DNA from 3 places in the Lactobacillus sp. B4015 genome. Region 2 is predicted to be linked to each of the others. Evidence: predicted binding sites of a transcription regulator. Region 2 holds the regulator's gene; each other region holds the start of a gene.
The links. The regulator HrcA, encoded in region 2, represses chaperone genes, less so after heat shock. The targets are predictions, from matches to a motif close to TTAGCACTCNNNNNNNNNGAGTGCTAA.
Positions count from the first base shown of each region.

Region 1 (3,290 bases), on a different contig from region 2:
ATTAAAGGCAAGATAGAAGTTCTTATGTTCAGGATCGTAGGTAAATCCTTGAACAGGAGAGTTGTTATTAACAAAATTACCATCTGTTTTACCAACTAATTTTGGATACCAGTTGTCACCAGTACGAGTTAATTGCCAATATTCGTAGCGATTATTCTTAACATCGTGATAAACAGTATACATTTCATAATCATTCATCACAACACCGTTATGGAAGTAACGTGGATTGTCTTGGTCACCAACCCAAGTCTTAATGGTCCAAATCTTATTAATTTGCAAGTCGCTCTTCCGAATTTGTAATAATTCTTCAGAATCACTGCTCTCCTTCAAGGTATTATCATTGTTCAAGACGTAGATATATTTGTCACTTGAACCCATAGCTTGACCGTGACCAATCGGAATATAAGGACTAACTTTAACGTGCTTTACATAATTGTTAAAATCCTTTTGTGACATATCAAGTAAGTATTGAGCGTTATAAGGACTAGTTAGTTTATTTAAATCATAACCTACAATATGGCCTGACCTTAAATATGTATGGCTTAATAAACTAGTATATGCCCATCCCTTTGACACAGTAACGCCTTCTGGGATATGACCTACACGGTTAATATTATCATCACTAGGGTCTTTAACACTGAGTAAAACTGGTTGATAGAATTTAGTCTTTAGCGTTAAATTACCGCTTGTCAAAGTGTGTTTTTCAGTTTCCGGAGAATATTCAGTTGGACTAACATAATTAACTGAAGAACCATAGTGTGTTTTCCATGCTTGATGGTCATTAGTACCTGGTTGAGCTGGTAAACTGTTAGTTACGTCTGGGTCGGCAATTCCCTCTTTAGTACTCTTTCTGACAGTAACTTTAACAGTAGCAGTAGCCTTACCATATGTATATTTTACTTTATAAGTTTTTGGAGTAGCACATGGTATGGTATCACGCGACACTTTGACATTATCATTGTCAATAACTGTTCCCATATAGTTAGTTGCATAGGAAATGGCATCTCTTGTAGGAAATTCATAGCCATCATTAAGAACTAAACTGACTGTTTTAGGGACAGCAATTTCATTTCTTGCAAAATAATTTTCATTGACATAGCCGACCTTACGACCGTCAACATAAATTCGCCAGTAGCGGTATTTCTTTGTTTCAATCAATTGGTCAGATTGAATGTGATTGTATTGGAAATTGATGCCGTCAGCGACTTTTTTGACAACCCTACCATTTTTAACATCTTGCCAAACTTTATAATTCTTATTACCGGCAACTTTGGTCATCATGGCATAGCCAGTAATAATCTGTTTTGGCTTCTTTTTATTTTCTTTGTCTTCGTCGCCATTATCCCCATCATTAGGATTTTTCGGATTTGTCGGCGTTTTTGCATCCGTATTGTTATTACCATTGCCGTCGTCATCGTCAGCGCTCTCACCATTATTTTCATTATTGTCAACTGTATCAGAGACAGAATTCTTATTAGAATTGTTTTGTGTTGGTGTTTGCTGCGTAGTACTGGAATCAGCTGCAACTGGAGTTGCACACAATCCAGTCGTTGCTGGTAAGCAGACTATCAATGCTGTCGTCATTGTTGCTATTTTTTTAATAAGCTTCAAAATTATTCCTCCAAAAATTTAGTTTACTCTTCGTATTATATAATAAGAATGTTGTAACTTAGAATACAAAATTAATACACTTTCATTGACAGGGTTTGATGTAAGTGATTTAATTAGCACTGTACTTATTAGAGTGCTAATAGATATGAATTTTAATTCAGGAGGTAAAAAAATGCTTGTACCTACAGTTATTGAACAAACTGCCCGTGGCGAGCGTGCTTATGACATATACTCACGCTTGTTAAAAGATCGAATTATTATGCTTAGTGGTGAGATTAATGATGATATGGCCAATTCAATTATTGCACAATTATTATTCCTTGATGCCCAAGACAATACGAAGGACATTTCATTATACATTAATTCACCTGGCGGTGTAATTACATCTGGTTTGGCAATCATGGATACCATGAACTTTATCAAATCAGATGTTTCAACTATTGCTATTGGTATGGCCGCATCAATGGCATCAATTCTTTTGACAAGTGGAGCTAAAGGTAAGCGCTTTGCTTTACCAAACTCAACTGTCTTGATTCATCAGCCTTTGGGCGGTGCACAAGGTCAGCAAACCGATATTCAAATTGCAGCCAATGAAATTTTAAAGAGTCGTGAAAAGATTAATAAGATTTTACACGAAACAACTGGTCAGCCACTAGAAAAAATCCAAAAGGATACCGAACGTGATAATTACCTGACTGCACAAGAAGCAAAAGATTACGGTTTAATTGACGAAATTATGGTTAATCAAAAAAAATAGTACAATAGTTTTAAAAACTAGTTTAAACTTTAACAAAAGAAGGTAACTCACTACATGGTGATTTACCTTCTTTTTAGTTTTACTTTCTTTTACACTTTTAATCAAAGTATACAGTTAAAACTAATTATTTATTTTAACTAAATTAGTTCCTGCAAGTTACTTTAAATCGGACAGCTAAAAAAGATCATTTAAGCTATACATTATCTTGAAAAAACAGCTCATTATTGTTAGTAATAATGTTCTTGCCTTCTTGATTCTTACTAATATTTTTCTTTTACCTAGTGTCATTTAAGCTATAAATGTAACTACTTTTTACATAACTTGCTATAAAAAGTACTTTAATAACTATATTTTTATTTAATTATTAAGAAGTACTTTTACGACGAAACTATTAAAAATATCTGTTATTAATTATTTAATTCGGTCATACCATCGGTGTTCTTACCGCGAGAGTGATAGTGATCAATAATTCCAAGCTTTTTAAAAATTGTTTGTTTGTAAGCAATTTCTGCGTTCCATTCCACTGTTTCTAAAACTTCTGTCGCAGCATGCAAATCTGTTTCAGTAATCAAAACCCCGTGACTGTTTAACAAAAAAATGTTCTCTTTTGCGTCTTTACCCAACTTTACTAATTCGTTATGAACTAAATCTGCAAGTTCTTTGCTACATGCTTCTCGATATGGTAAACATTTAATTTTACCTAATGGGACATTGAAGGACGTGATTTCGGTTAAATTAGGCATATCTTGTCCTAAAGTGGCCCAAAACATGCTTTTTGGTGCATGTGAATGATAAACAACTCTAATTTCCTTATTTGCCTCATATGCTCCAATATGCATATTAATTTCTCGTGTTAATCGACCTTCTCCGGCTAATTTCTTACCAGTCGCTAGATCTACGACTAAAACTTGTGATGCATTCA
Region 1 covers NZ_JAFNOY010000004.1:152,253-155,542, reverse strand. Annotated here, with positions in the region: gene J3U71_RS05420 (SH3-like domain-containing protein) at 1-1,611, opposite strand, end outside; gene clpP (ATP-dependent Clp endopeptidase proteolytic subunit ClpP) at 1,784-2,368, shown strand; gene J3U71_RS05410 (class II aldolase/adducin family protein) at 2,776-3,290, opposite strand, start outside.
Region 1: the regulator HrcA is predicted to act here: its motif matches at 1,725-1,751, upstream of clpP (ATP-dependent Clp endopeptidase proteolytic subunit ClpP).

Region 2 (3,290 bases):
TTATGTAAGATCCCTTGTTAATGACTTAGGCACCCGGCTCGGGGTTCCAGCCGTGATGAAAACATTACGCCGGACTGCAAGTTCTGGTTTTATCATTGATCAAGCGGTTAAACTTGATCAAATTATTGCTCATCCTGATGAAGTGACCAACTTTATTCAACCAATTGATGCCTTTTTTAAGGATTATGAAACTTGTGATTTAACTAATGGTCAATGGCTAAAAGTAAAAAATGGCAATTCAATTCCTTTGAAAACGAATGCAAAAAGGGTTGCATTAAGGTACAATAATAGCGTTAAAGCAATCTATCAAAAGGATGATGCTGTTTATCGCCCTGATTTGATGCTGTTACAAAACGAATAGGTGAAATGAAGGTTATTTATCGTGCACATTATCCATTTAACTTACCCCATCGGCGAAAAGCTATTTCCAACTAATATTATCTTAGCGCTTGGTTTTTTTGATGGTGTCCATCTCGGACACCAACAGTTAATTAAAATTGCCAAAAAAAAGGCAGACAACAAGCACTTGCCCTTGGTTGTAATGACCTTTGACCGTCATCCTAAAGAGGTTTACCAAAATTCACAAGTTACCTATATAGATAATTTAGGTGAAAAAGCCTATAAAATGCAAAAACTTGGTGTTGACTATTTATTGGTCATGCATTTTAATGAGCAATTTTGCCAGTTAACAGCACAAGAATTTGTTGATAACATTGTCGTCAAACTGGGTGCTGACACGGTAGTGGCTGGCTTTGATTATACTTATGGTCCCAAAGATATTGCTAATATGAAAAATTTTCCTAAATTTGCTAGAGGCAGATTTGAAATAATTGATGTTCCGAAACAATCTTATGATGGGCAAAAGATTGGCTCGACGGAAATTAAAAAGGCAATTACTGCTGGTCAGATGGACTTAGCACAAAAACTTTTGGGTGCGCCATATGTTATGTCTGGGACAGTAGGTCATGGTCTGCGTAATGGACATAAATTGGGCTTTCCTACAGCTAATCTAGTATGGGATACTAACAAAGTGGTGCCAAAGGTTGGCGTGTATGCAACCCGAACTAAAATTAAGGGTCAATGGTATGACTCAATGACCAGTGTTGGCTATAATGTAACTATTAATGATAATAAGAAGATTTTTATTGAATCTAATTTATTTGGGTTTAATGAAGAAGCTTATGACGAGGACATGGTTATAAAATGGTACAAGTATACACGTGGTGAGATTAAGTTTGCTAACTTGAACGAGTTAAAAATGCAGATGAAACAAGATGAAGCTCAAATAAAGGCTTATTTTGCGCAGAGAAACTAATAAATTCTTCCGGTTAATTAGAAAACTGCATTTTGTCAGAAAAAGTTTAGCACTCGACTTGACATTCTGCTAAAAACTAGTATCATAATAATTGTTAGCACCTGATAAGTATGAGTGCTAAAAGTGAGGGCGATTTTTATGTTGACCGAACGTCAAGAATTAATTTTAAAGACAATTATTAATGATTTTACGCAAACGCATGAACCGGTTGGATCTAAGACGGTCATGAATCAGTTGCCAATTAAAGTTTCGAGTGCAACTATTCGTAATGAAATGGCTGCTTTGGAAGAGAAGGGATTACTTGAGAAAACACACCTTTCCAGTGGACGCGTACCGTCTACTGAAGGTTATCGGTATTACTTAGATAATTTGCTTGAACCTCTTCAAATCCCTTCGTCTGTTTACCAGAAAATTGTTAGTCAATTAGATCAGCCTTTTCACCAAGTCAACGAGATTGTGCAGGAAGCTGCCAAAATTCTTTCTGACTTGACTAATTATACTGCTTTTGCGGAGGGACCAGAAAATAGTGATTTAACTATTACTGGCTTTCGAATCGTACCGTTATTCAATCGCCAAATTATGGCAATCTTGGTAACCAGTGATGGTAACGTCCATAGCCAAGTTTACAGCTTACCTTATAATGTACATGGTGATGAAGTAGAAAAAGCTGTGCGGATGATTAACGATAAACTCGTAGGAAAAGATTTAAGCGAGATAACTCCTACCTTGCTTAATCAGACTTTAGGTAAAAAGCTAACGAGCAATCATGTAAGCGAACTAATTGATTTAGTTGAAGATGTTATTAACGATGCTGCTAGTGAGCAGATGTATGTTGATGGTCAAATCAACTTATTGAATAATAGTTCGTATGATGATGTTTCTAACTTGCGTTCACTATATGAATTGATTGATCACAATGATTTGATTTCTAATTTTGTTGATGACAAGATTAATTCAGAACGTGGTAAATATCCGGTACGTGTAAGTTTGGGTTCTGAATTGTCAAATGATTTGTTAAGAGATTATAGTCTGCTTACGGCAGAGTATAGCGTTGGCTCCCATGGCAAGGGCATAATTGCTTTACTTGGTCCAAATAATATGCCATATTCACAAGTTATTGGCCTTTTGGAATATTTTAGAAATGAATTGGCTAAGAAACTGCTTGAATATTATGGCAGGTTTAAATAAAGGAGGTTAGCCGTGAGTAAGGAAAAATATGTTAGCGAAAAAGATTTGGCTAAAAAACAAAGTCAAACAAAAAAGGCTAAAAAAGATGAGAAAAACAAAGTAAATACTAAGGCTGACGAGCACAAAGATCAAAATTCTGCAGAAAAAAAGCTTGCGGAAAATTTAGCCAAAGCTCAAGAAGAAAAGAAAGACTTGGAGGATAAATTCCTTCGTAGTCAAGCGGAAATGCAAAATATGCAAAATCGCTACAATAATGAGCGTGCACAATTAATCAAGTATGAATCACAATCTTTAGCAAAGGATGTTCTACCAGCAATGGATAACCTTGAACGTGCCTTGAATACTAAAGTAGATGATGAAGCTTCTAAACAACTTAAAAAGGGTGTCCAAATGACCTTGGATGCTTTGATTAAGGCGATGAAGGATCATGGTATCAGTGAAATTGAAGCTGAGGGAGCTAAATTTGATCCTAATTTACATCAAGCAGTACAAACCATAGAAGCTGAAAATGATGAACAAAAAGATCACGTTGTTCAAGTTTTACAAAAAGGATATTCATATAAAGATCGTACACTAAGACCAGCAATGGTTGTTGTTGCACAATAATTGAAAGGAAGATTATTAATGTCAAAAGTTATCGGTATTGACCTCGGAACCACTAACTCAGCAGTAGCAGTTTTAGAGGGTAAAGAACCAAAGATTATTACTAACCCAGAAGGTAACCGTACCACTCCCTCCGTTGTCGCATTTAAAGATGGTGAAATTCAAGTAGGTGAAGTTGCTAAGA
Region 2 covers NZ_JAFNOY010000005.1:35,085-38,374, reverse strand. Annotated here, with positions in the region: gene truB (tRNA pseudouridine(55) synthase TruB) at 1-361, shown strand, start outside; gene ribF (riboflavin biosynthesis protein RibF) at 383-1,315, shown strand; gene hrcA (heat-inducible transcriptional repressor HrcA) at 1,454-2,503, shown strand; gene grpE (nucleotide exchange factor GrpE) at 2,516-3,109, shown strand; gene dnaK (molecular chaperone DnaK) at 3,128-3,290, shown strand, end outside.

Region 3 (3,290 bases), on a different contig from region 2:
GACCATTAGTAACATCTTTAGTAATTGAATCAGTCCCGACAACTGCAGGAATCTCCAATGAACGAGCCATAATTGCTGAGTGAGCAGTCCGACCACCAATATCAGTTACAAAACCTTTAACAAACTTTTTGTTTAACTGCGCAGTATCACTTGGAGTTAAGTCGTGTGCAACAACGATAACTTCGTGATCAATTGATGCAGGATTTGGCAATTCTTTACCTAGCAGGTGAGCCATAATCCGTTTAGAAACATCGCGAACGTCTGCAGCACGCTGTTGCATATATGCGTTATCGGTCATTCCTTCAAAAATCGTAATGAATTTTTGAGCGGTTTCATCTAGCGCAGCTTCGCTATTGACCTTTTGCTCCTTGATTTCATTCTCAATTGCCCCCGTAAATTCAGGGTCATTCAAAATCATCAAATGTGCTTCAAAGACTTGTGCTTCGTCTTCTCCTAAACTTTTTTTGGCACTGTCGCGAATTTGCTCAACTTCCGCAGTTGAAACTTCAATTGCTTTTTTGTAACGAGCTAATTCGCTGTCAACATCGCTAATTGTTGTCTTTGTATACGTAAGATCCGGTTCAACCAAGAGGTAGGCTGGTGCTACAGCAATACCATCACTTGCAGCAATTCCTTTTAATGTCCTGGTCATTATTCAGCCAAACCCTCTTTTTTCATTGTTTCAGAAATAGCAGCAATTGCGTCTTTTTCGTCATCGCCATCAGCACTAATTGTAACATCGGCATTCTTACCAACACCAAGTGACATAACACCCATGATTGACTTCAAGTTAACTGACTTGCCATTGTATTCAAGATTAATGTCTGAACCAAACTTTGAAGCAGCTTGAACTAACAAAGTTGCTGGACGAGCATGAATACCTGTTTCTGCAATAACATGAAAATCGCGTTTTTCCATTATAAATATCTCCTTTGAATTGAAAAAATCAAACCGGTAGTAAATACCTATTCCTGTATTAGACTATCATTTTTTTGTGAATTAGACAATATAAATGTAACAGTTTACATCATTAAAGTTCAGACTTTGATTGAGTGTAAACTATTTTGCCTCCTCGCAAGGCTTTGCCAGTTATATTCTGTCTTTTACCAAAAGATCTTAAAGCAGCTTGAAAATTAAAGGCTTCTTCAGGTTTAACTTCATAATGATCTAATTCACCATTTGCCAACTGCTCCAGAATTTCTTGATAATCCAAATTTACCACCGTTTCTATAAAACATATTCCATCCTTAGCAAAAAATTTGCTAAGGCTTATTTTAGCATATTTACCATGTAGACAGAAAAGGTTTTGAGTTTTAGCACTTGATTATTGCGAGTGCTAATTATATAATTTAATCATTGAAAAGAAAGGCGGTATAACATAATGCTTTGTCAAAACTGTCAAAAGCGACCTGCCTCAATTCACCTTTTTGCAAAGGTCAATGGGCAAAGCCGCGAAATTAATTTATGTCAACAATGCTATCAAGAACTTCAACAACAAGGAAATATTAATATGAATAATGATAATAATGGTTTCTTTGGCGATTTTAACGATTTATTTAACTTTAGTAACGGCAATAACGGTATGAATGGCAACCCTAACAATCCGGGAATGAACCCAGGTAATCCTGGTAATCCAAATAATGGTGGAAATGGACGGTCATTGCTCGATCAATATGGTACAGATTTAACCGCATTGGCAAAAAAAGGTAAAATTGATCCCGTCATTGGTCGTGATAAAGAGATTGCGCGTGTCATTGAAATTTTAAACAGAAGAACCAAAAACAACCCGGTCTTAATTGGTGAGGCTGGGGTTGGTAAGACTGCTGTCGTAGAGGGCTTAGCCCAACAAATTGTGGACGGTTCAGTGCCAGCCAAATTACAGGATAAACGAATCATTTCACTAAATGTTGTTTCACTTGTTCAGGGCACCGGGATACGTGGTCAATTTGAACAGCGCATGCAGCAGCTTATCAAAGAACTGCAAAATCATGATGATATCATCTTATTTATTGATGAAATTCATGAAATTGTTGGTGCCGGTAATGCTGAAGGCGGAATGGATGCTGGAAATATTATTAAGCCTGCACTAGCTCGCGGTGACTTACAGCTTGTTGGTGCAACAACCTTAAAAGAATACCGCGAAATTGAAAAAGATTCCGCTTTAGCTCGTCGATTCCAACCAGTTGATGTTAAGGAACCATCAGTTGCAGAAACTATCCAAATTTTAAAAGGTATTCAAAAGCGGTACGAAGACTATCACCATGTTCACTACACCGATGATGCAATCAAGGCCGCCGCTGAATTGTCTGAGCGCTATATTCAAGACAGATTTTTGCCCGACAAGGCTATCGATTTACTTGATGAAGCGGGTTCTCGCATGAATTTGACAATTCCCTATGTTGATAAAGATAAAATAAAGGAACGAATAAATGCGGCACAACAATTAAAGCAGGATTCCCTGAAAAATGAGGACTACGAAAAAGCTGCTTATTATCGTGATCAAATCGAAAAATATAATAAGATGAAAGATCAAAAAGTTGATCCTGATAAGTCACCAATTATTACTAGCAAGATCATGAACAAGATTGTCGAAGAAAAAACAGGTATCCCTGTTGGCGACTTACAAAAACAGGAAGAAAGCCAACTGCAAAATCTTGCTTCAAACCTAAAAGCACACGTAATTGGTCAGGATAAGGCGGTTGATAAGGTTGCCCGCGCAATTCGCAGAAACCGGATTGGCTTTAACAAGTCCGGCCGTCCTATCGGTTCATTTCTCTTTGTTGGTCCAACGGGTGTGGGTAAAACCGAGCTTGCTAAGCAGCTCGCCAAGCAAATGTTTGGTTCAGAAGACGCTATGATTCGTTTTGATATGTCTGAATATATGGAGTCATACTCAGTTTCGAAATTAATTGGATCAGCACCTGGCTATGTTGGTTATGAAGAAGCAGGTCAACTAACTGAACGAGTTCGGCGCAATCCGTACAGTCTGATTTTATTAGATGAGATTGAAAAAGCTGATCCTTCAGTTATGAACTTATTCTTGCAAATTCTGGATGATGGCCGTTTAACCGATTCACAAGGACGGACGGTTTCCTTTAAGGATACCATCATTATTATGACTTCTAATGCTGGTCAAGGAATTAAACAAACCAGTGTAGGATTTGCTGCTGAAAATTCTAGTGAACATCCCGACTCTGCTAGAAATTCAATGAGCCAGTTCTTCAAACCGGAGTTTTTAAACAGGCTGGATGACGTCATTGAATTCAATGAATTATCTAAAGAAGACTTAA
Region 3 covers NZ_JAFNOY010000004.1:88,039-91,328, reverse strand. Annotated here, with positions in the region: gene ptsP (phosphoenolpyruvate--protein phosphotransferase) at 1-652, opposite strand, end outside; gene J3U71_RS05135 (phosphocarrier protein HPr) at 652-918, opposite strand; gene J3U71_RS05130 (hypothetical protein) at 1,031-1,213, opposite strand; gene J3U71_RS05125 (ATP-dependent Clp protease ATP-binding subunit) at 1,382-3,290, shown strand, end outside.
Region 3: the regulator HrcA is predicted to act here: its motif matches at 1,314-1,340, upstream of J3U71_RS05125 (ATP-dependent Clp protease ATP-binding subunit).